3 linked regions of the Variovorax paradoxus genome follow. The protein of the gene in region 3 interacts with the protein of the main gene of each other region in a pairwise test. Links are inferred from orthologs where the notes say so. Each region holds a gene or a part of one and is shown on either strand. Other genes may lie near its edges. The genes, in order: glnL, L3V85_RS19415 and glnK.

Evidence for each region.
Region 1: the proteins of glnK (region 3) and glnL interact in binary tests that used the Escherichia coli proteins (3 or more experiments, as listed by UniProt). The link is inferred for Variovorax paradoxus from one-to-one orthologs.
Region 2: the proteins of glnK (region 3) and L3V85_RS19415 interact in binary tests that used the Escherichia coli proteins (3 or more experiments, as listed by UniProt). The link is inferred for Variovorax paradoxus from one-to-one orthologs.

The regions. Positions count from the first base shown.
Region 1 is NZ_CP091716.1:5,447,108-5,454,853, reverse strand. What follows is about bases 1-2,836. They hold glnL (nitrogen regulation protein NR(II)), read left to right. Parts: upstream 1-796; coding sequence 797-1,876; downstream 1,877-2,836. Other genes in these bases: ntrC (nitrogen regulation protein NR(I)), read left to right, coding at 1,904-2,836; L3V85_RS25255 (hypothetical protein), read left to right, coding at 259-768; glnA (type I glutamate--ammonia ligase), read left to right, coding at 1-118. Outside these bases: more of ntrC, read left to right, coding at 2,837-3,439; L3V85_RS25240 (hypothetical protein), read right to left, coding at 3,486-4,037; xth (exodeoxyribonuclease III), read right to left, coding at 4,042-4,827; L3V85_RS25230 (mandelate racemase/muconate lactonizing enzyme family protein), read right to left, coding at 4,965-6,131; L3V85_RS25225 (SDR family NAD(P)-dependent oxidoreductase), read right to left, coding at 6,169-6,879; L3V85_RS25220 (Bug family tripartite tricarboxylate transporter substrate binding protein), read right to left, coding at 6,869-7,746.
Region 2 is NZ_CP091716.1:4,182,971-4,191,068, forward strand. Bases 4,911-8,098 are described here. They hold L3V85_RS19415 ([protein-PII] uridylyltransferase), read left to right. Parts: upstream 4,911-5,291; coding sequence 5,292-7,898; downstream 7,899-8,098. Other genes in these bases: map (type I methionyl aminopeptidase), read left to right, coding at 4,911-5,269; L3V85_RS19420 (GGDEF domain-containing protein), read left to right, coding at 7,992-8,098. Outside these bases: L3V85_RS19400 (hypothetical protein), read right to left, coding at 4-315; purL (phosphoribosylformylglycinamidine synthase), read right to left, coding at 321-4,289; more of map, read left to right, coding at 4,445-4,910.
Region 3 is NZ_CP091716.1:751,483-759,310, forward strand. The notes cover bases 1,556-4,473. They hold glnK (P-II family nitrogen regulator), read left to right. Parts: upstream 1,556-2,804; coding sequence 2,805-3,143; downstream 3,144-4,473. Other genes in these bases: L3V85_RS03760 (TorF family putative porin), read left to right, coding at 1,871-2,737; L3V85_RS03770 (ammonium transporter), read left to right, coding at 3,173-4,473. Outside these bases: L3V85_RS37520 (NIF family HAD-type phosphatase), read left to right, coding at 52-399; more of L3V85_RS03770, read left to right, coding at 4,474-4,612; L3V85_RS03775 (SMP-30/gluconolactonase/LRE family protein), read left to right, coding at 4,788-5,720; L3V85_RS03780 (LysR substrate-binding domain-containing protein), read left to right, coding at 5,749-6,633; L3V85_RS03785 (FAD-linked oxidase C-terminal domain-containing protein), read left to right, coding at 6,760-7,828. UniProt on the Escherichia coli protein: Involved in the regulation of nitrogen metabolism. Regulates the activity of its targets by protein-protein interaction in response to the nitrogen status of the cell.

The sequences.
Region 1 (7,746 bases), 4.7 Mb from region 3 along the record:
GGGCGGCGTGTTCACCGACGCGTACATCGATGCGTACATCGAACTGAAGATGCAGGAAGTCACGCGCTTCCGCATGGCGACGCACCCCGTCGAGTTCGACATGTACTACTCGCTCTGATCGACGAGAAAACAGCCCTGACAGGCATGTAAGTCAAAAGGACGGCCTCGGCCGTCCTTTTTCCTTGGGGCGGAACATCAGGGCTCCGGGGGCGTCGAATTGCATGAAAATGCGCCTTTGTCGCGCCTCCACCGATACACATGAAGACAGCTTCCCTCTTTTTCCTGGCCGGTTCACTCCTGATCGCGTTGCCGGCGGTTGCGCAGGAACGCGTCTGGCGCTGCGGCAACGAATACACCAACAACGCGACCATCGCCCAGCAAAAGGGCTGCAAGGTGCTCGAAGGCGGCAACGTCACCGTCGTGCAGGGCACCAAGGCTTCGGGCGGCGGGTCGGCATCGTCGTCGGGCTCTTCCTCGGCGGCGCGCGCGCCGGCCGGCAGCCCGCGCGTCGAAGGCGTCGACCAGCGCGCCCGCGACGGCGAGGCCCGCTCGGTGCTCGAATCGGAGCTCAAGAAGGCCGAGGCCCGCCAGGCCGAGCTGCTGAAGGACTACAACAACGGCGAGCCCGAGAAGCAGGGCAGCGAAGGCCGCAACTACCAGAAGTACCTCGACCGCGTGGCCGACATGAAGGCCGAGATCGCGCGCAACGAGAGCGACATCGCAGGCATCCGCCGCGAAATCAACCGGCTGCCGCCCCGGCAGCAATAACCAGTAGCAAGAGCAAGCAAGAACCTCTATGGCATTCGGGAAGAAGGCGACCGGCGCCAATCCGCGCTTCCAGTCCTTCGACCTGCTGTCCACCCTCATCGCGGTGGTCAACAGCAACGGCTCCGTGCTGTTCGCCAACGCAGGCCTCGAAGACGCACTCGGCACATCGCGCCGCACGCTCGAAGGCTCGCAGTTCGGCGCGTGCTTTCATGAGCCGCAGGTGCTGCGCACCGCCATCGACGGCGCGAGCAGCAACGACTTCGCCACGCTGCGCTACGAAGCCTTTTTGCGCCGCGTCAACCACGAGCTCATGCCCGTTCAGGTCACGCTGGCGCAGGGCGAGAAGAAGGGCGAACTCATCATCGAGATGTCGCCGCTCGAGCAGCAGGTGCGGCAGGACCGCGAAGAGCGCCTGATCGACCAGGCGCAGGCCAACAAGGAACTCATCCGCAACCTCGCGCACGAGATCAAGAACCCGCTGGGCGGCATCCGCGGCGCGGCGCAGCTGCTGCAGATGGAGGTCGAGTCGCGCGACCTCATCGAATACACCCAAGTCATCATCCACGAGGCCGACCGGCTGCAGACGCTGGTCGACCGCCTGCTGGCGCCGCACCGCCGCCCGCACGTGGTGGGCGACGTCAACATCCACGAGGTGTGCGAGCGCGTGCGCTCCGTCATCCTCGCGGAGTTCCCGCGCGACCTGCACATCGAGCGCGACTTCGACGTCTCCATTCCCGAATTCCGCGGCGACCGCGAGCAGCTCATCCAGGCCACGCTCAACATCGTCCACAACGCCGCGCAGGCCCTGGCGGAGCGCCGCGCGGCGGGCGATGCGCAGATCACTTTCAAGACCCGCGTGGCCCGCCAGGTGATCTTCAACAAGCAGTGGTATCGACTGGCACTGGAATTGCATGTCATCGACAATGGACCGGGTGTGCCGGACACGATCAAGGACCGCATCTTCTATCCGCTCGTATCGGGCAGGGAAGGCGGGACAGGGCTGGGATTGACGCTCGCACAAACTTTTGTGCAACAGCATCACGGCGTGATCGAGTGCGACAGCGTCCCGGGCCGAACCGATTTCAAGATATTGATACCGCTGCCCTAGCGCAGCCACCGGCAACAGAGGAGATGCATGAAGCCGATCTGGATAGTTGATGACGACCAATCGATTCGCTTCGTGCTCGAGAAGGCTCTGCTGCGCGAAGACCTGCCCACGCGCAGTTTCACCAACACGCGCGAGGTGCTCGCGGCACTCGAGCAGGCCGCCGACGACGAACAGCAGGGCCCCCAGGTCCTGGTGAGCGACATCCGCATGCCCGGCGGCTCCGGGCTCGACCTGCTCGACAAGATCAAGGCCAAGCACCCGGGCCTGCCCGTCATCATCATGACGGCGTTCTCCGACCTCGACAGCGCCGTCTCGGCCTTCCAGGGCGGCGCCTTCGAATACCTGCCCAAGCCCTTCGACCTGCCTCGCGCGGTCGAACTCATCCGCCGCGCCGTCGACGAAAGCCAGCGCGAGGAAGTGGCCGAGGAACGCATGGTCGCCGCGCCCGAGATGCTCGGCCAGGCACCCGCCATGCAGGACGTGTTCCGCGCCATCGGCCGGCTGTCGCAGAGCAACGTCACGGTGCTCATCACCGGCGAATCGGGTTCGGGCAAGGAACTGGTGGCGCGCGCGCTGCACAAGCACTCGCCGCGCGCCAACGGTCCCTTCGTGGCCATCAACACCGCCGCCATTCCCAAGGACCTGCTCGAGAGCGAACTCTTCGGCCATGAGCGCGGCGCCTTCACCGGCGCGCAGACCATGCGCCGCGGCCGCTTCGAGCAGGCCGAGGGCGGCACGCTGTTCCTCGACGAAATCGGCGACATGCCCTTCGACCTGCAGACGCGGCTGCTGCGCGTGCTGAGCGACGGTCATTTCTACCGCGTGGGCGGCCACAACTCGGTCAAGGCCAACGTGCGCGTCATCGCGGCGACCCACCAGGACCTGGAGCAGCGCGTCAAGCTCGGCGGCTTCCGCGAAGACTTGTTCCACCGCCTCAACGTGATCCGCCTGCGCCTGCCGGCGCTGCGCGAACGCGGCGAAGACGTGCCCGCGCTCACGCGTCACTTCCTGCAGATGAGCGCGCGCCAGCTCGGCGTGGAGCCCAAGCGCATTTCCGACGCGGCGCTGACCAAGCTCGCCGCGTTCAGCTTCCCTGGCAACGTGCGTCAGCTCGAGAACATCTGCCACTGGCTGACGGTGATGGCGCCGGCCCAGTTGATCGAGGCGAAGGACCTGCCGCCGGAAGTGATGGCTGTGGGCACGGCAGCCGCCGAGGTTCACTCAGCGGAAGCAGCGCCCAACGCCGTGGCGACCGCAAGCCCGCTCGCGCCGCCGCTGTCGGTGACCACTGGCGACGCTCCCGCCGTCGCCCCCGTTCACTCCGAAGCCGCCGAAAGCTCGGCGCTGGTCAGCAGTTGGGAAAGCGGCCTCGAGGTCGAGGCACAGGCCCTGCTGGCCGCCGGCCGCACCGACGTGTGGGACGTGCTCTCGCGCCGCTTCGAGTCCAGGCTCATCCTCACCGCGCTGGCCAACACGCGCGGACGGCGCATCGAGGCCGCTCAGAAGCTGGGCATCGGGCGCAACACCATCACCCGGAAGATCCAGGAACTCGGCATCGAATGAAAAGGCCCTCACGGGCCTTTTTCTTGGCCCGCGGTTCGCTGGCTGCTTATCTGCTGCGCTGGCCGAGCGTCAGCGAATCGATCTGGAACTTGCCGCTCTTGTCCCAGAGCCAGGTGTCGACATAGGTGTGGCCGCCCAGCTTGCCCGGGTTGGGCAGCGGCGACGTCGCCTTGATCAGCTCCGCGATCATCGGCGCCACTTCCGGCGCATGGCTCGGCGTGCGGCTGAAGGTCACGTTGACCACCTTGCCGCTCGCATCGATGTCGGTCTCGACCACCACCACGGCATAGACCAGCGGCGGGATCTTTCCCTTGTAGATGCGATTGGCGTAAGCCTTGTAGATGTGCTGCGCGCCGATCTTGCGGTAGGCCCGCACGGCGGGCGTCTGCGCGGTGATGAGCCGCACCGTGGGCACGTCGCGGCTGCCGGGCGCGGGCTCTTCGGCGGGCGCCGTCGCGGTGCCCTTGTCACCTTCCTCGGCCTTGTCGGCCGGCTTGAACAGCGAGCACGACGCCAGCGCGAAGGCCGCCGCAGCGATGGCCAAAAAGCGGCAGGCGCGGCCCGCCACGCCTGCTTCGATTCCCGCGCGTGCGTTCATCGGATCAGGCGCCCTGGTCGAGGTCCAGCACCACGGGCGCATGGTCGCTCGGCTTTTCCCATTTGCGCGGCACGCGGTCGACCACGCAGCCTTTGACGCGCGGCACCAGCGGTTCGCTTACCAGGATGTGGTCGATGCGCAGGCCGCGGTTTTTCTGGTAGCCCAGCATGCGGTAGTCCCACCACGAGAAGCTCTTCTCGGGCTGCTCGAACATGCGGAAGCTGTCCGTCAGGCCCAGGTCGAGCAGCGCCTTGAAATGGTTGCGCTCCTCGGTCGTGTGGTGGATGGTTTCCTTCAGGCCCACCGGGTCGAAGCTGTCGCGGTCTTCCGGCGTGATGTTGAAGTCGCCCAAGAGCACGAGGTTCGGGTTGGCCGCCATCTCCTGGCGCAGCCAGTCGCGCAGCGCATCGAGCCACTTCATCTTGTATTCGAACTTGTCGCTGCCCGGCGCCTGGCCGTTCACGAAGTAGCCGTTGACCACGCGCAGCGGACCCGAGGGCGTGTCCACCGTGGCCGCGATCACGCGCGACTGGTCGTCGGTGAAGCCGCCGATGTTCTTCACCACGTCGCGCATTGGCGAGAGGCTCAGGATGGCGACGCCGTTGTAGGTTTTCTGGCCGAACACCGCCGCTTCATAGCCGGCCGACTTGAGCACCTCGAGCGGGAACTTGTCGTCGGTCATCTTCAGTTCCTGCAGGCACAGCACGTCGACCGGGTTGGCGATGAGCCAGTCGAGCACGTGCTGCAGGCGCGCGGTGAGGGAGTTGACGTTCCACGTAGCTATCTTCATAGGGGCTTGCAACTTGTTGCTTTCGAAACAAGTCCTTGGATTTTTGCGATGTATCTCGATGGCTGGCCGACCGAACGAGCGGGCGGCAGGGCCTCACAGCATATCGCGCAAATCCGGCGCCCTTGCGCCTGCGGGGCCTATGCGGCCAGCGCCCGCATTTCCGCGATCAGATCGGCCTTGCCTTCGAAGCCGATGCCCGGCAGCGGCGGCAGCGTGACATAGCCGTTGTCGACCTTCACGCCATCGGGGAAACCGCCATAGGGCTGGAACAGGTCGGGATAGCTCTCGTTGCCGCCCAGGCCCAGGCCCGCCGCGATGGCCAGCGACATCTGGTGGCCGCCGTGCGGAATGCAGCGCGAGGGCGACCAGCCGTTTTCCTTCAGCATGTCGAGCGTGCGCAGGTACTCCACAAGGCCGTAGCTCAGCGCGCAGTCGAACTGCAGCCAGTCGCGGTCGGGCCGCATGCCGCCGTGGCGGATGAGGTTGCGCGCGTCCTGCATCGAGAACAGGTTCTCGCCCGTGGCCATGGGGCCGGCGTACACCTCGCCGAGCTTGGCCTGGAGTTCGTAGTCCAGCGGGTCGCCGGCTTCCTCGTACCAGAAGAGCGGGTATTGCGAGAGGGCGCGGCCGTAGTCGACGGCGGTCTTCAGGTCGAAGCGGCCGTTGGCGTCCACCGCCAGTTGCTGACCGGGGCCGAGGATCTTCAGCACCGACTCGATGCGTTCGCAGTCTTCGGCCAGCGAGGCGCCGCCGATCTTCATCTTCACCACCGAATAGCCGCGCTCCAGGTAGCTGGTCATCTCGCGCTGCAGGCCTTCGACGCCCTTGCCGGGGTAGTAGTAGCCGCCCGCCGCGTAGACGAACACGCGCGGGTTCGGCGTGCCGGTGCCGTAGCGTTCGGCCAGCAGCTGGTAGAGGGGCTTGCCCGCGATCTTGGCGGTGGCGTCCCACACGGCCATGTCGATGGTGCCCACCGCCACCGAGCGCTCGCCGTGGCCGCCGGGCTTCTCGTTGATCATCATGCGCGCCCAGATCTTGTGCGGGTCGAGGTTCTCGCCGGTCTCGTCGAGCAGCGACGCGGGCTCGGCCTCCAGCAGGCGCGGCAGGAAGCGTTCGCGGATCAGCCCGCCCTGGCCGTAGCGGCCGTTCGAATTGAAGCCATAGCCGATGACCGGCTTGCCGTCGCGGATCACGTCGGTGACCACGGCCACCAGGCTCAGGGTCATCTTCGAGAAGTCGATGTAGGCGTTGCGGATGTCCGACTTGATGGGGCGGGTGGATTCGAGGATGTTGACGATTTTCATGGTCGGGTTCCGGGGTGAGAAAGAAAGAGAAAAAGATTCAGCGGTGCAGCGACGAGCCGCCGCAGATGGCAAGGTCCTGCCCCGTGATGGCCGCCGCCTGCGGCGAAAGAAGAAAACCCACGAGCGCCGCGATCTCCTCCGGCCGTATCAGCCGGCCGATGGGCGGCATGCGCGGCGCGCTGCCCGCGCGTGCGGGGTCTTGCAGCATCGAGGTCTGCGTCGCGCCGGGCGACACCACGTTGACGGTCACGCCCTGCGGCGCCACCTCCGCCGCCCAGCTTCGCGCGAGCGCGATGAGCGCGGCCTTGGTCGCGGCGTATTGGCCGCGGCCTGGCAGGCCCTGCGCGACGCGGCTGCCGACGAACACCACGCGGCCCTGGCCGCGCGCGGCCATCGCGGGCACGAGCGCATCGGCCAGCCGCGCGGCCGCATCCACGTGCAGCCGCCACATGAGTTCGCCGCCCGCGTGGTCGAGCGCGCCCAGCGGGCCGACGCGCAGCACGCCGGCCGCATGCACCAGCGCATCGGCATCCTGCAGGGTGGCCGCGGCGCGCGCGATGGCATCGGCGTTGCAAAGGTCCACCGCCGTGTGGGTGAAGCCGGCGTGGGAAGACAGCGTCGGCGCCGCGAGGTCGATGCCGCTCACGCGCCAGCCCGCTTCGAGCAGCTGCGACGCAATGGCCCGGCCGATGCCGCCGCTGCTGCCCGTCACCACCGCATGCGGCGCTGTCGCGGCTTCATTCGACATGGATGTTGCCCTCGACGATGATCTTCTTCGACCGCGCCATGTCTTCCGACTGGAACTTCGCGAACTCGTCGACGCTGCCCGGCGTGAGCAGCAGGCCCTGCGCGCCCAGCGTCTCGCGCATGTCGGTGCCCAGCGCCTTGTTGACTTCGGCATTCAGCCGCTGCGTGATGGCGGGCGGCAGCTTCGCCGGGCCCCACAGGCCGTACCAGCTGTAGAACTCGTAGCCCGGAATGCTCTCGCCCACTGTGGGCACGTTCGGCAGGCTCGAGGCGCGCGTGGCCGAGGTCACGGCAATCACCTTCACCATGCCGCTCTTGTGATACTGGAGGGAGCCGAGGATGGGGTCGATGAAGCCATCGATCTGCCCGCCGATCAGGTCCTGGAACGCAGGTGCCGTGCCCTTGTACGGCACGATCAGGTAGTCGAGCCCGCCGCCCGCGCGCTTGAGCAGCTCGGTCGACAGATGGCCCGCCGAGCCGATGGAGCCCACCGCGAAAGTCATCTTGCCGGGGTGCGCCTTGGCATATGCGATGAGCGACTTCACGTCGGTCACCGGCAGGTTCTTGTTGACGGCCACCGACAGCGGCGCCTTGGCCACCAGCGCCACCGGAGTGAAGTCCTTCACCACGTCGTAGGGCACCGACTTCATCGTCATCGGCGCGGTGGTGAAGGTCGAGGCGTTGAACAGCAGCGTGTAGCCGTCGGCCGGCGCCTTCGACACCACGTCGGCGCCGATGATGCCGTTGCCGCCGGCGCGGTTCTCCACGATGAAGGTCTGGCCCGTCTGCTCGCCGAGCTTCTGCGCCAGCAGGCGGCCGATGGTGTCGAGCGTGCCGCCCGGCGGGAACGGGATCACCATGCGCACCG
Region 2 (8,098 bases), 3.4 Mb from region 3 along the record:
GGCTCAGATCGCCCAGGTGCCGAAGTTGTCGCCCGGGCCATCGAGTGCCGCGAACGCCTGCCAGGCCGCGCCGGCATCCGCGCCCTGCACCGCGCGGCCCAGCGCATCGAGCGTGCGATAGATCTTCTTCGATGCGACGAAGTGCGCGGCATTGAGCGCCTCTAGCTGCGGCAGCAGCGTGCGCAGGATCTCCGTGCGCGCCGACGAAGCCGCTGCCTCGTCTTCGCGCCACGCGAGCAACTGCTTGCGAATCAGATCCTCGATCCGCGCCGCTTCCAGCACGTGCCGGCTTCGCGGGTGATCGAGGTCGAGCATCGGCTTCAGCCCACCCAGCGGCGCGCGTTGCGCCAGATCTGCATCCAGGGGCTCAGCTCGCTCCTATCGCCCGAGGTCCAGCTCATCTGGATGTTGCGGAACACGCGCTCCGGATGCGGCATCACCGCGGTGAAGCGGCCGTCAGGCGTCGTGACCGAGGTCAGGCCGCCCGTGCTGCCGTTCGGGTTGAACGGGTACTGCTCGGTCGGCTGGCCGTGGTTGTCCACGAAGCGCATCGCACCAATGGCCTTGGCCGCGTCGCCGCGGTGCTTGAAGTTGGCATAGCCCTCGCCATGTGCCACCGCGATCGGCAGGCGGCTGCCGGCCATGCCCGCGAAGAAGATGCTGGGCGATTCGAGCACTTCGACCATCGACAGGCGCGCCTCGAAGCGCTCGCTCTGATTGGTGGTGAAGCGCGGCCAGGCTTCGGCACCCGGAATGATGTCGGCCAGTTCGGCGAACATCTGGCAGCCGTTGCACACGCCCAGGCCGAAGGTGTCGGCACGGCCGAAGAAGGTCTTGAACTGCTCGGCCAGCTTCGGGTTGAAGGTGATGCTGCGCGCCCAGCCGATGCCGGCGCCCAGCGTGTCGCCATAACTGAAGCCGCCGCAGGCGACCACGCCCTTGAAGTTGGCCAGATCCGCCCTGCCCGTCTGCAGGTCGGTCATGTGGACGTCGAAGGCCTCGAAGCCGGCTTCGGTGAAGGCGTAGGCCATCTCGACGTGCGAGTTCACGCCCTGCTCGCGCAGGATCGCGACCTTGGGGCGCGACTGCAGGATGGCCGGAGCAACTGGTGCGTTGTTCGGCAGGAACACGTGCATGCCCGGATCGCTCGGCACGCCGGCTGCCGCGTGCTCGGCATCGGCGCAGGCGGGGTTGTCGCGTTCGCGGGCGATCTTCCAGCTGACCGAGTCCCACACCTGGTGCAGGTCGTGCAGGCTCGCGCTGAACACCGACTTGGCGTCGCGCCAGATTTCGAGCTTGCCCTTGCCCGCATCCATCGGCGAGCTGGCCGGGCGCGTCTTGCCGACGAAGTGGCTGTGCGTGCTGAGGCCGTGGGCGCGCAGCACTTGCATGACATCGTTGCGCTCGGCGGTGCGCACCTGCAGCACCATGCCCAGCTCTTCGTTGAACAGCGCCTTGAGCGTGAGTTCTTCGCGCCGCGCGCTGACCTGCTGCGCCCAGTTCTTGGCGTCGCCGGTTTCCATGCGGCTGTCGGAGATGCCGTCGCCTTCGGTGACCAGCATGTCGACGTTCAGCGCCACGCCGACGTGGCCGGCAAAGGCCATTTCGCAGGCCGTGGCGAACAGGCCGCCGTCGCTGCGGTCGTGCATCGCGAGGATCTTGCCGTCGGCGCGAAGCGCATTCACCGCATTGACCAGCGCCACGAGCTGCGCCGGGTCGTCGAGGTCGGGCACGGTGTCGCCGCTCTGGTTCAGCGTTTGCGACAGGATGCTGCCGGCCATGCGGTGCTTGCCCTGGCCCAGGTCGATCAGCACCAGCGTGGTGTCGGCCTCTTCGGCATCGAGCTGCGGCGTGAGCGTGCCGCGCACGTCCGCCAGCGAAGCGAAGGCGGTCACGATCAGGCTCACCGGCGAGGTGACCTTTCGGGCTTCGCCGTTGTCCTTCCACTGCGTGCGCATCGACAGCGAATCCTTGCCGACCGGAATCGACACGCCCAGCGCCGGGCACAGCTCCAGGCCCACGGCCTTGACGGTTTCGTACAGCGCGGCGTCTTCGCCGGGCTCGCCGCAGGCGGCCATCCAGTTGGCCGACAGCTTGACGCGCGAGAGTTCGATGGGCGCGGCCAGCAGGTTGGTGATGGCTTCGGCCACGGCCATGCGGCCGGAAGCCGGCGCGTCGAGCGCGGCCAGCGGCGTGCGCTCGCCCATGCTCATGGCTTCGCCGGCAAAGCCCTTGTAGTCGGCCAGCGTCACGGCGCAGTCGGCCACGGGCACCTGCCACGGGCCGACCATCTGGTCGCGGTGGCTCAGGCCGCCCACGGTGCGGTCGCCGATGGTGATGAGGAAGCGCTTCGAGGCCACGGTCGGGTGCGCGAGCACGTCGATGGCGGCCTTCTGCAGGTCGACGCCCGTGAGGTCGAGCGGCTTGAAGGTGCGCGCCACGGTCTTCACGTCGCGGTGCATCTTGGGCGGCTTGCCGAGGAGCACGTCCATGGGCATGTCGACCGGCTGCACGGCGGCGCCTTCGTCGGCCACCAGCAGCTGGCGCTCTTCGGTCGCCACGCCGACCACCGAGAACGGGCAGCGCTCGCGCTCGCAGAAGGCCTTGAACTGTTCGAGCGATTCCGGCGCGATGGCCAGCACGTAGCGCTCCTGGCTTTCGTTGCACCAGATTTCCTTCGGCGCCATGCCCGACTCTTCGAGCGGCACGGCACGCAGGTCGAAGCGCGCGCCGCGGCCGGCGTCGTTGGTCAGCTCGGGGAAGGCGTTGCTCAGGCCGCCCGCGCCCACGTCGTGGATCGCGAGGATCGGGTTGGCCGCGCCCTGCTGCCAGCAGTGGTTGATGACCTCCTGCGCACGGCGCTCGATCTCGGGGTTGCCGCGCTGCACCGAGTCGAAATCGAGCTCGGCCGCGTTGGCGCCGGTGGCCATCGAGCTGGCGGCGCTGCCGCCCATGCCGATGCGCATGCCGGGGCCGCCGAGCTGGATCAGCAGCGAACCGGCCGGAAACTGGATTTTCTTGGTCTGTGTGGCATCGATGCTGCCGAGGCCGCCCGCGATCATGATGGGCTTGTGGTAGCCGCGCTGGACGGTGTCGAGGTCGCTCGCCACGGTCTGCTCATATTCGCGGAAGTAGCCCAGCAGGTTGGGACGGCCGAATTCGTTGTTGAACGCGGCACCGCCCAGCGGGCCCTCGGTCATGATCTGCAGCGGGCTGGCGATGTGCTCGGGCTTGCCGTAGTGGCCGTCTTCAGGCCACAGCTTCGACACGGTGAAGCCGGTCAGGCCGGCCTTCGGCTTGGAGCCGCGGCCGGTGGCGCCTTCGTCGCGGATCTCGCCGCCAGCGCCGGTGGATGCACCGGGGAACGGCGAAATGGCGGTCGGGTGGTTGTGCGTCTCGACCTTCATCAGCACATGGCTGAGGGCGCTATCTTTTTGATAGCTCTGCGAGCCGTTGGCGGGAATGAAGCGCTCGATGGTCGCGCCTTCCATCACCGAGGCGTTGTCGGCATAGGCGATGACCGTGTGCTGCGGGTTCTGCTTCTCGGTGTGGCGGATCATCGAGAACAGGCTCTGCGGCTGGGCCTTGCCGTCGATGGTGAAGTTGGCGTTGAAGATCTTGTGGCGGCAGTGCTCGCTGTTGGCCTGCGCGAACATCATGAGCTCGACGTCGCTGGGGTTGCGACCCAGGCGGGTGAAGGCGTCGACCAGGTAATCGATTTCGTCCTCGGCCAGCGCAAGGCCGAAGCCGGTGTTCGCGGCCACCAGCGCCGCGCGGCCGCCGGCCTGCACGTCGACCTGCGCCATCGGCTGTGCGGGCAGCTCGCTGAACAGGCTGGCGGCCTGCTCGACCGTGGCCAGCACCGATTCGGTCATGCGGTCATGCAGCGGGCCGGCCGCGGCGGCCAGTTGGTCGCCTTCCAGCACGGGGGCCTTGCCGATCAGCGGCGCCTTGAGCTTCAGGTGATATTGCGTGACGCGCTCGACCCGGCGCAGGGCCAGGCCGCAGTTGTGGGCGATGTCGGTGGCCTTGGAGGCCCAGGGCGACACGGTGCCCAGACGCGGGGTGACGACCACCGAGGTACCCGCCTTGGCCGGCGCCTCGAAGGGCTCGCCGTAGGTCAGCAGCGCGGCAAAGCGCTCGCGGTCGGCCGTGCCGAGCGCCGCATCGGTCACGACCAGGTGCACGAAACGGGCCGAAATGCCCTCGATGCGCGGCTCGATGGCCTGCAGCTTCGGCAGCAGCTGCCGTGCGCGGAAGTCGCTGAGCGCGCTGCCGCCCTCGAACATGGTTACGACAGGAAGGGCTTGAGGTGCGGGCTGCGTCACGGTCGATGGGGCCTCGGGGGCCGCGTTGGGAATCAAGGAATAAAGGCGAATGACCGCTGACTGGGGTCATCCGCGTTAACCCGGGATTTTAGCCGGGCCGATGGGATAATTCGGGGATGAGCATTAACTACAAAGACGCTGCGGGCATCGAAGCCATGCGGGTCGCCTGCCGCCTTGCCTCCGAGGTGCTGGACTACCTCACACCCCTCATCAAGCCCGGCATCACGACCAACGACGTCGATCGGCTCGCCGCCGAATACATGGTCAAGCAGGGCACCACCTCCGCCACGGTGGGCTACATGGGCGCCAGCAGCGTCCCGTTCCCGAAGTCGCTCTGCACCTCGGTGAACCACGTGGTGTGCCACGGCATTCCCAACGACAAGCCCCTGAAGAAGGGCGACATCATGAATGTCGACGTGACCGTCATCAAGGACGGCTGGTTCGGCGACAACAGCCGCATGTACGTGATCGGCGACACCTCCATCGCCGCCAAGCGCCTGTGCAACATCACCTTCGAGGCCATGTGGCACGGCATCCTGCAGGTGCGCCCCGGCGCGCACCTGGGCGACGTGGGCCATGCAATCCAGAAATTCGCCGAAGGCCAGGGCTTCTCGGTGGTGCGCGAGTTCTGCGGCCACGGCGTGGGCCAGCGCTTCCACGAAGAACCCCAGGTGCTGCACTACGGCCGCCCGGGCACGCTGGAAGAGCTCAAGCCCGGCATGATCTTCACCATCGAGCCGATGATCAACGCCGGCAAGCGCGACGTGAAGGAAGACTTCAAGGGCGGCCAGTACGACGGCTGGACCATCGTCACGCGCGACCATTCGCTGTCGGCCCAGTGGGAGCACACGGTGCTCGTCACCGAGACCGGCTACGAAGTGCTGACGCTCTCCGCCGGCAGCCCTCCGCTGCCCTCCTTCGTCACCTCGACCAAAACCTGACGCGCGCACGCGTTCCCCGGCCGTGATCGAAGCAGCCAAGATCGACGTGGCGACGCTGCGCGAAGCCTATCGCGCGAAGAAGCTCGCGCTGTTCGACACCCTGCGCTTCGCGCGCGCGCCCACGCGCAGCGTGCACACGGTGCTGCGCCAGCTCGCGGCGCTGGCCGACGAGACGCTCTGCACACTGTGGCGCGAAGCCGATTTCGGCGATGCGCTCGCGCTGGCCGCCGTGGGCGGCTTCGGGCGTGGCGAGCTCTTTCCGTACTCCGACGTCGACGTGCTGCTGCTCCTGCCGCCCGAAGGCCACGAGAACGCCGTCGACCCGGCCCGCATCGAGGCCTTCATCGGCCATTGCTGGGATGCCGGCCTCGAGATCGGCTCCAGCGTGCGCACCGTCGACGAGTGCCTGGCCGAGGCCGAGAAGGACGTCACCGTCCAGACCTCGCTGCTCGAGGCCCGGCTGATCGCCGGCGACAAGAAGCTCTTCACCGCCTTTCGCCGCCGCTTTGCCCGCGCCATCGATCCGCAGGCCTTCTTCGTGGCCAAGTCGCAGGAAATGCGGCACCGCCACCAGAAGTTCGACAACACGCCCTATGCGCTGGAGCCGAACTGCAAGGAATCGCCCGGCGGCCTGCGCGACCTGCAGACCATCCTCTGGATGACCAAGGCCGCCGGCTACGGCAGCCGCTGGGACGACCTGGCCAAGAACGGCCTGGCCACCTCCTTCGAGGCCCAGCAGATCAAGCGCAACGAGGCGCTGCTTTCGCTCATCCGCGCCCGGCTGCACGTGATTGCCAACCGCCGGGAAGACCGGCTGGTGTTCGACCTGCAGACCGCCGTGGCGGCCAGCTTCGGCTATGAGAGCGAGTCGCAGCGCAAGTCGAGCGAAGCGCTCATGCGGCGCTACTACTGGGCCGCCAAGGCGGTGTCGCAGCTCAACCAGATCCTGCTGCTCAACATTTCAGAGCGCCTGCAGCCCAGCGACGAGCGGCACACGCCGATCAACGAGCGCTTCTACGAGCGCGCCGGCCTGATCGAGATCGCCAGCGACGACCTGTACGAGCGCGAGCCGCACGCGGTGCTCGAGACCTTCCTGCTCTACCAGAAGACCATCGGCGTGAAGGGCCTGTCGGCGCGCACGCTGCGCGCCCTGTACAACGCGCGCCATGTGATGGACAGCAAGTTCCGCAACGACCCGGTCAACCACGAGACCTTCATGCGGATCCTGCTGCAGCCCTACGGCATCACGCATGCGTTCCGGCTGATGAACCAGACCTCTGTGCTGGGGCGCTACCTGCGGGTGTTCCGCAGCATCGTGGGGCAGATGCAGCACGACCTGTTCCATGTGTACACGGTCGACCAGCACATCCTGATGGTGCTGCGCAACGTGCGGCGCTTTTTCATTGCCGAGCATGCGCACGAGTACCCGTTCTGCTCGCAGCTGGCGGCCGGCTGGGACAAGCCCTGGATCCTGTACGTGGCGGCCCTCTTCCACGACATCGCCAAGGGCCGCGGCGGCGACCACTCCACGCTGGGTGCGCGCGACGTGCAGCGCTTCTGCAAGCAGCACGGCATTGCCCGCGAAGACGCCAAGCTCATCGAATTCCTGGTGGCCGAGCATCTGGTGATGAGCCAGGTCGCGCAGAAGCAGGACCTGAGCGACCCCGAGGTCATCGGCGCCTTCGCCAAGCGAGTGGGCAACGAGCGCTATCTCACGGCGCTGTACCTGCTGACCATCGCCGACATCCGCGGCACCTCGCCGCGCGTGTGGAATGCCTGGAAAGGCAAGCTGCTCGAGGACCTGTACCGCTACACCCTGCGCGCGCTGGGCGGCCGCATGCCCGACCCGGACGCCGAGGTCGAGGCGCGCAAGCGCGAGGCGCTGGTGCAACTGGCCCTGCACGCCCAGCGCTTCGAGGCGCACAAGGCGCTGTGGGACACACTCGACGTCGGCTACTTCATGCGCCACGACGCCACCGAGATCGCCTGGCATGCCAAGCAGCTCTCGCGCTTCGTGCCGCCCAAGGGCGTGCCGATCGACCCGAAGGCGCCGCCCATCGTGCGCGCGCACCTGTCGCCGGTGGGCGAAGGCCTGCAGGTCGTGGTCTACACGCCCGACCAGCCCGATCTTTTTGCGCGCATCTGCGGCTATTTCGACCAATCGTCGTTCAGCATCCTGGATGCCAAGGTGCACACCACGAGCAACGGCTATGCGCTCGACACCTTCCAGGTGGTGACGACCTTCCTGCCCGACCACTACCGCGACCTGATCAGCATGGTCGAGTCGGGCCTGGGGCAGACGCTCACCGAGGCCGGCGCCCTGCCCCAGCCCAGCATGGGCCGGGTGTCGCGCCGGGTGCGCAGCTTCCCGATCAAGCCGCGCATCAGCCTGCTGCCCGACGACAAGGCCCAGCGCTGGCTGCTCAACATCTCGGCCAGCGACCGGGCCGGCCTGCTGTATTCGGTGGCCCGGGTGCTGGCGCGCCACCACCTGAACCTGCAGCTCGCCAAGGTGACGACGCTCGGCGAACGGGTGGAAGACACCTTCCTCATCAGCGGTCCGGAGCTGCAGGGACAGAAAACCCAGCTCGCCATCGAAACCGAACTGATGGAAGTGCTGGCATCCTGAGTTGTCCGATTTCCGGACGCCGCCACGGGTTTTGCGCCACATTCGTGCAACGAAAGACTCAAGCTGTCGCGCATCGCCGTCAAAATAACGGCCATGGATTCACTGATTGAACAGCTTTCGGACTCGGTCGCCTCGGCAAAGACGCTGGAAGACCTGGCCCGCCCGATGCTCGAGATGCTCGAAGTGGTCACCGGCCTGGA
Region 3 (7,828 bases):
AGCGCAACAAACTCCGGCGGCGACTCTTGATAGCCGCATTGCAGGCGCAAGTTGCCCCGATGGAGCCTCTACGGATCAGCGAAGCAACCGAGCGGGGCGAGCAACGCGCCGCTCGGTTGGTCTGCTCACCTGCGGCGGAAAGCGTGGGCCGTTGAAAGATGCGTCCAGCGTGTCGACCCACACAGCGGTGGTTACGTCTACATAAAGGACTTGCGAAAGGCCCAAAAATACGGTTGCTCGGTCGACCGCATGACTATAGTTGACGACTCTCCGGAAAAGGTAGCCCGACAGCAGCGCAATCATCTGCAAATTGCTCCTTTCGAGGGGCAAGCCGGTGACCGAGAACTTCTTTCACTTAGTGACCAGCTTCTCGCTCGACGCAGAGGGACCGCCCAATGACTGCCTTCGCGGACAAGCTTGTTACCGCCCGCGCCCGGGGCGTTCAAGATGGAGCGGCCAGCCCGTTATGCGCAATGCATTCGTGCCGCGTTGGAGACAAGGTGCCCAAGCAGCGAGTCTGGTTGCTGTCGCCAAAACTCGTCGAGCAAATCAAGCGCCCCGGAGGTTCTTGCAGGATCGCGCATTGATGGCTGCCACCTTCAAAAGTATTGAGTAAACGTCTAACCCTACTGTTTCGGCAGTTGGGCAGTAAGCAATGGGATGAACGCCCTCGCAGGCCGCATTGTCGGGCGAACAGCCTTTGGGGGACATCGAACGCGTCAGCTCGGCATCCGCGATACGTGCCAGCCATCCCGGCCATCGATAGTGGGCACCGCGAGCCGAATGCACAACAGGCCGGTTGCTGATGTCGATCGTCTCGATAGCGACATCCAGCATCGTGTTCACGAGCTGCGCGTCCGGGCGCATGCTGATCGTCCAACTGACCACCTTGCCATCGAAGCAGTCGATCACAGGCGACAGATACACCTTGCCTGCCGGAATGTGGAACTCCGAGATGTCGGTGAGCCATTTCTCGTTGGGAGCACCAGCGGTGAAGTCGCGGTTGACGAGGTTCTCTGGCGCTGGACTGATCTCGCCCAGATAGGAGCCATGCCGACGCCGCTTGGGCGTCGCGGCGACCAAGCGAGAAGTGCTTCATTAACCATCGCGAGGCTCGGGCGCAGCCGGTGATCCGCGGGTGTTGGATTCCGCCGATTACTGATCCTGGATGGACAGAGAGCAAGCCCAATAAGAGTCCTTCTTCGTGGCGAGCGCTTGAAACTTTTTCACCAGGACGGCTGCCGGAGATTTTTTAGTTGGCGTGTTCTGGTGCGCCGATTTCAGTTTTCTGGCATTCCCGCCTAGGTCGGGCTCAAGCAGCAAATCTTCCAAATCGGTATTTCATTTGGCGGTTCATCGGTGACTACGGTCCGTCGACCGATAACCGCAAGATGTTGCATCAGCCCAAAGTCGAGACCGTTTGACCGCACGGCGCTTCGCTCACGCTGAGTTTGGGTCCGTCGAAAGCCGCATGGGGCCGTGGGTTGCTAACCGCACTTTGTTGGAAAGGACCATCGCGGGCTTCCTTGACCTCGGTTTCCGCCAGGCCGACCAGCGTGAAGCTGGGCAGACCGTTGGCCAGATGCACCTCGACCGTGACACTGGCCGCTTCCAGCCCCAGCAAGGCTCGGCCCTGCACCAAAGACAAACTCATTTCTCTCCCTGTCCCCAAGATGGTGCAACCATCTTTGGTGTGTCCGCGGTGGTGCGATGCCGGTGAAAGCTGCAACCGCTCGAAACAAGCGTTGTAACGATTTGGCTCACAAAGCGACGCTCGCGAGTCGCATGGGGCACAGGTATTTGTGCAGTTTGGCACGCTCCCTGCTTTGAGCCTCTCAGGTCCAACAACACACTTGCGAGGAGTTTCCCGATGACGCACCGTACCGCCGCCAAGGCGATGATCGTTCTGGCCACTGCATTGACCGCTTCGGGCGCAGCCCTGGCACAGGCAACGACCGACGCCGCCGCGGCCGCGCCCGCCCCGGATCTCACGGGCAACATCTCGCTGACCACGAACTACAAGTTCCGCGGCCAGGACCAGGACATGCTGGGCAAGAACGACTACGCCAAGACCAAGGCCTTCAAGCCGGCCATCCAGGGCGGCTTCGACTACGCCTTCGGCAGCAGCGGCTTCTACGTGGGCAACTGGAACTCCAGCGTCAACTGGCAGAAGGGCAACAGCATCGAGAGCGACCTGTACGGCGGCTACAAGTTCAAGGCCGGCCCGCTGGACATGGACGTGGGCGCGCTCACCTACATCTACCCGGGCAACTCGGCGGGCAACACCACCGAGCTGTACGTTGCCGGCACCTATGCCAACGAGACCTTCGGCTCGTTCACGGCCAAGTACTCGCACACCGTGTCGAAGGACTACTTCGGCTACGCAGGCAACAAGGCCGGCTCGGGCCTGAAGGGCACCAACACCGGCTACCTGAACCTGTCGTACAGCAAGGAAATCGTGCCCAAGGTCACGCTGAAGGCTGCGGTGGGCTACACCAACATGTCCAGCGACATCCGCAGCCTGGGCTACAAGAGCTACGTGGACTACAACGTGGGCGCGAGCTACGACTTCGGCAACGGCCTGTCGTTGACCGGCTCGGTGCAGGGCGCCAACAAGCAGAGCTCGTACCTCGCGGTGGCCAACCCGGGCGTCGACCTCGGCTTCGGCCCCATCGGCCAGACGACCTACTCGCCGAACAAGGCGCGCTTCATCCTCACGCTCACGAAGACGCTGTAAGCGACAGAACAACGAGGCGCGGCCCAAGCTGCCGCACCGTTTCATTTCCATCCAAAGGAGAAAACTCATGAAGCTGGTCACAGCCATCATCAAACCGTTCAAGCTCGACGAAGTGCGCGAAGCACTGTCGGCCATCGGCGTGCAGGGGATCACCGTCACCGAAGTGAAGGGCTTCGGCCGCCAGAAGGGCCACACCGAGCTCTACCGCGGCGCGGAGTACGTGGTCGACTTCCTGCCCAAGGTCAAGATCGAGGCGGCCGTCTCCGACGACCTCGTCGACCGCGTGATCGAAGCCGTCGAAGGTGCAGCCCGCACCGGCAAGATCGGCGACGGCAAGATCTTTGTCTACAACCTCGAACAGGTCGTTCGCATCCGCACCGGCGAAACGGGCCGCGAAGCCCTCTGATCGAGTCCTGGCCCGAAAGAACAACGACTATGAAAAAACTGCTTGTCTCTCTTGCGCTCGGCTTGAGCGTGCTCGCCGCCGGTACTTCCGGCTTCGCACAGACCCCGGCAGCGCCTGCTGCCGATGCACCCGCCGCAACGGCTCCCGCAGCTGCTGCGGCAGCACCCGCTGCGGCCCCGGCCGCCGATGCGGCAGCTCCGGCCGCGGCAGCGCCCGCAGCCGCGCCCGCCGCGGCCCCGGCACCGAAGATCGACTCCGGCGACACCGCCTGGATGCTGACTTCGACCCTCCTCGTGATCCTGATGACCATCCCCGGCCTCGCGCTGTTCTACGGCGGCCTGGGCCGCTCGAAGAACATGCTGTCGGTGCTGATGCAGGTCTTCGTGATCTTCTCGCTGATCAGCATCCTGTGGGCCGTGTACGGCTACAGCCTGGCCTTCTCTGGTGACGGCAACTTCTTCGGCACCTTCGACAAGATCTTCATGAAGGGCATCACGCAGGAGACCTTCGGCGCGCTGACCACGATTCCCGAATACGTGTTCGTCGCCTTCCAGGGCACCTTCGCGGCCATCACCGTGGCGCTGATCGTCGGCGCCTTCGCGGAACGCGCCAAGTTCTCGGCCGTGCTGCTGTTCTCGGTGCTGTGGTTCACCTTCAGCTATGTGCCGATCGCCCACATCGTGTGGGGCGGCGGCCTGCTGGGCAAGGACGGCGCGCTGGACTTCGCCGGCGGCACCGTGGTGCACATCAACGCCGGTGTGGCCGGCCTCGTGGGTGCCTACATGGTCGGCAAGCGCGTCGGCTACGGCAAGGAAGCCTTCACGCCTCACTCGCTCACGCTCACCATGGTCGGCGCCTCGCTGCTGTGGGTCGGCTGGTTCGGCTTCAACGCCGGCTCGGCGGGTGCCGCCAACGCGCTGGCCGGCCTGGCCTTCATCAACACGGTGCTCGCCACCGCTGCCGCCGCGCTGTCGTGGATCCTGGGCGAGAGCCTGCACAAGGGCAAGGCCTCGATGCTGGGCGCCGCGTCCGGTGCTGTTGCCGGCCTCGTGGCTGTCACGCCCGCCGCCGGTTTCGTCGGCCCGATGGGTTCGATCGTGCTGGGCCTGCTGGCCGGCCTGGTCTGCCTGTGGGGCGTGGGTGGCCTGAAGCGCATGCTGGGTGCGGACGACGCATTCGACGTGTTCGGCGTGCACGGCGTGGGCGGTATCCTGGGTGCCATCCTGACCGGCGTGTTCGCTGCCAAGGGCCTGGGCGGCACCGGCGGCGCGACGCCCGACACCTTCTCGATGGGCGCGCAAGTCTGGATCCAGATCAAGAGCGTGGCGCTCACGGTCGTGTGGTCCGGCGTGGTGGCCTTCATCGCCTACAAGATCGCCGACCTGACCCTCGGCCTGCGTGTGTCGGAAGAAGAAGAGCGCGAAGGCCTCGACATCTCCTCGCACGGCGAAACCGCATACAACAGGTAAACCCCAAGCCCCCTTGCAGGGGGCGGCACCTGCGGCTCGGCGAAGCCGGTTCCGCGGTGCTTACCGACTGACTGAAAAAAGTTTTTCAAGCGAGGTCTCCTTTGGATGTTCAGCCCGCAAGCGCTCCGGCGCCGGCGGGCTTTTTTTTGCCCGTCGGGAGCACAATCGGCCCACCATGTGGACCTCCATCGAAGACAGCCTCTGCGAGCTCGGCGAATCGCCGTTCTGGCACCCTCAGGAACGATCGCTCTACTGGCTCGACATTCCGGGCCGCGCCGTGCTGCGAACGCGCGGCGACATCGGAACGCCGGACGCCACCGTCGAGCGCTGGGCGCTGCCCACCGAGCCCGGCTGCATGGCGCCGGCGCGCCGCGGCGGCCTGGTGATCGCGCTGCGCGACGGCATCTACCGCGCGCGGGAATGGGGCGGCCCGCTGGTCGCGATGGCGCGCGTGGAGCACGACGTGCGCACCATGCGCTTCAACGACGGCAAGTGCGACGCGCTGGGCCGCTTCTGGGGCGGCTCGCTCAACGAGGCGAAAGACCGCGCCAACGCCGCGCTCTACTGCCTCGACGCGCGCAGCGACACCGGCATCTCGCCCACCATCACGCAAATGGCCAACCAGGCCACCACCGCCAACGGCCTGGCTTTCTCGCCCGACGCCCGCACGCTCTACTGGGCCGACACCGCGGCCCATGTGGTGCATGCGTGGGACTGGGACGCCGAGGCCAATTCGCTCTCGCACGCCCGCGTGTTCCAGCAGTTCGGCGCCAAGCCCGAAGGCTGGACGCCCGCGTCGCCGCTGCACTACGACGGCCGCCCCGACGGCGCCACCATCGACGCGCAGGGTCACTACTGGGTGGCCATGTTCGAAGGCGCGCAGCTGCTGCGCTTTTCTCCCTCGGGCGAACGCGTGGCTTCGGTCGCGGTGCCGGTGCAGTGCCCGACCATGCCCTGCTTCGGCGGCGACGACCTGAAGACCCTGTTCGTCACCAGCGCCCGCAAGGGCCGGCCGGCCGACGAGATCGCGCAGCGCCCGGCTTCGGGCATGGTGATCGCGATGCGGGTCGACACGCCGGGCCTGCCCGTGAGCTTCTTCGAAGACTGAAGGCGAAAAAGAGGGTTTCCAGCCGCGCATGGCTCTGCAACACATTCCGCCGATCCAGTGCCTGCTGACCTTCGAGGCCGTGGCGCGGCTGCGGCATGCGGGCCGCGCGGCCGACGAGCTGTGCGTCACGCCCAGCGCCGTGAGCCACCGCATCCGCCAGCTCGAGGCGCATGTGGGCTTCAAGCTGTTCGGTCGCAGCGACTTCAGCCTCACGGCCGACGGCGCGGCCTATCTCGCGAACGTGCGCACCGGCCTCGCGGCGCTGCAGGCCACGCCGCTGGGCGCCAATGCGGCCCAGCGCGCGACGCGCCTGCGCATTGCCGTCACGCCGACCTTCAGCCGCCAGTTCCTGATGCCCCGCCTGGAGCTGTTCCGCAACATCTACCCCGACATCGAGCTGGTGCTGCAGGTGTCGATCCCGCTGCTCGACGTGACGGCCGAACAGGCCGACCTGGAAGTGCGCTACGGCCCCGGCGGGTACGCCGACTGCGAGCATCGCCTGGTGCTCGAGGAGCAGGTGGTGCCCGCCTGCAGCCCGAGCTATCTCAACGAGTTCGGCCCGTTCCAGGGCTTTCGCAGCGCGGCCGAAATTGAGGGCGCGCGGCTGATCCGCAGCCCGCTGGAGCCCTGGGGCACCTGGTTCGCGAGCTGCGGGCTCGACCAGCCCGAGCCGCACGTCGGCTCGCAGTTCAACGACCTGGGGCTGGTGTACGACGCCGCCGCCAGCGGCTTCGGCGTGGCGCTGGTGCGGCAGAAGATGGGCGCGGCGTGGTTCGAATCGGGGCGGCTGGTGGCGCTGTCCGACCAGGCGGTGCCCTCGCCGCACCGGCACTACATCTGCTGGCAGCCGGGCACGCTGGAGCGCTGGGAGTGCGCTGCCTTTGCCGACTGGCTCGAACAGAGCCTGCGCTGACCGGCCGGACTCGCGAATTTCTCTCAAGCACCCGGCAAAAAACCATCAACCCGGGGCGGCGGGAATGTCCGTAGAGTGCGGTACACCCGAGACATCCGCGAACAGAAGAAAAGAAAGGGCCCGCCGATGAACGCGCCGCTCACCCCCACGCAACACGATTCGCTACAGAAAACGGAGCGCCAGTCCCATGTGGTCCGCGCGCTGCAGGTGCACCTGCCCACACACGCGCTGATCTGGCACGACGAAGACACCACGCCCTACGAGTGCGACGGCCTCACCGCCTACCGCGCCCGCCCGCTGGTGGTGGCCTTGCCCGAGACCGAGGCGCAGGTCGCCGCCGTGCTCAAGACCTGCCACCAGCTCGGCGTGCCCGTGGTGGCGCGCGGCGCGGGTACCGGGCTCTCGGGCGGCGCCATGCCGCACACCATGGGCGTCACGATGTCGCTCGCCAAGTTCAACCGCATCCTGAAGATCGATCCGGTGAGCCGCACGGCGGTGGTGCAGTGCGGCGTGCGCAACCTCGCCATCAGCGAGGCGGCCGCGCCCTTCAACCTCTACTACGCGCCCGATCCTTCGAGCCAGATCGCCTGCACCATCGGCGGCAACGTGGCCGAGAACTCGGGCGGCGTGCACTGCCTCAAGTACGGCCTGACGCTGCACAACGTGCTGCGCGTGCGCGGCTTCACGGCCGAGGGCGAGGCGATCGAATTCGGCGGCGACGCGCTCGACGCGCCAGGGCTCGACCTGCTGGCGCTGGTCATCGGCAGCGAGGGCATGCTGGCCGTGACCACCGAGGTGACCGTCAAGCTCGTGCCCAAGCCGCAGCTCGCGCGCTGCATCATGGCCAGCTTCGACGATGTGCGAAAGGCCGGCGACGCGGTGGCGGCGGTGATCGCGGCGGGCATCATCCCGGCGGGGCTGGAGATGATGGACAAGCCCATGACCGCCGCGGTCGAAGACTTCGTGCGCGCGGGCTACGACCTCGATGCCGCCGCCATCCTGCTGTGCGAATCGGACGGCACGCCCGAGGAGGTGGAAGAAGAAATCGGCCGAATGACCGCCGTGCTGCGCGGCTGCGGCGCCACCGCCATCACGTGCAGCAACAGCGAAGAGGAGCGCATGAAGTTCTGGAGCGGGCGCAAGAACGCGTTCCCCGCCTCGGGCCGCATCAGCCCGGACTACATGTGCCTCGACT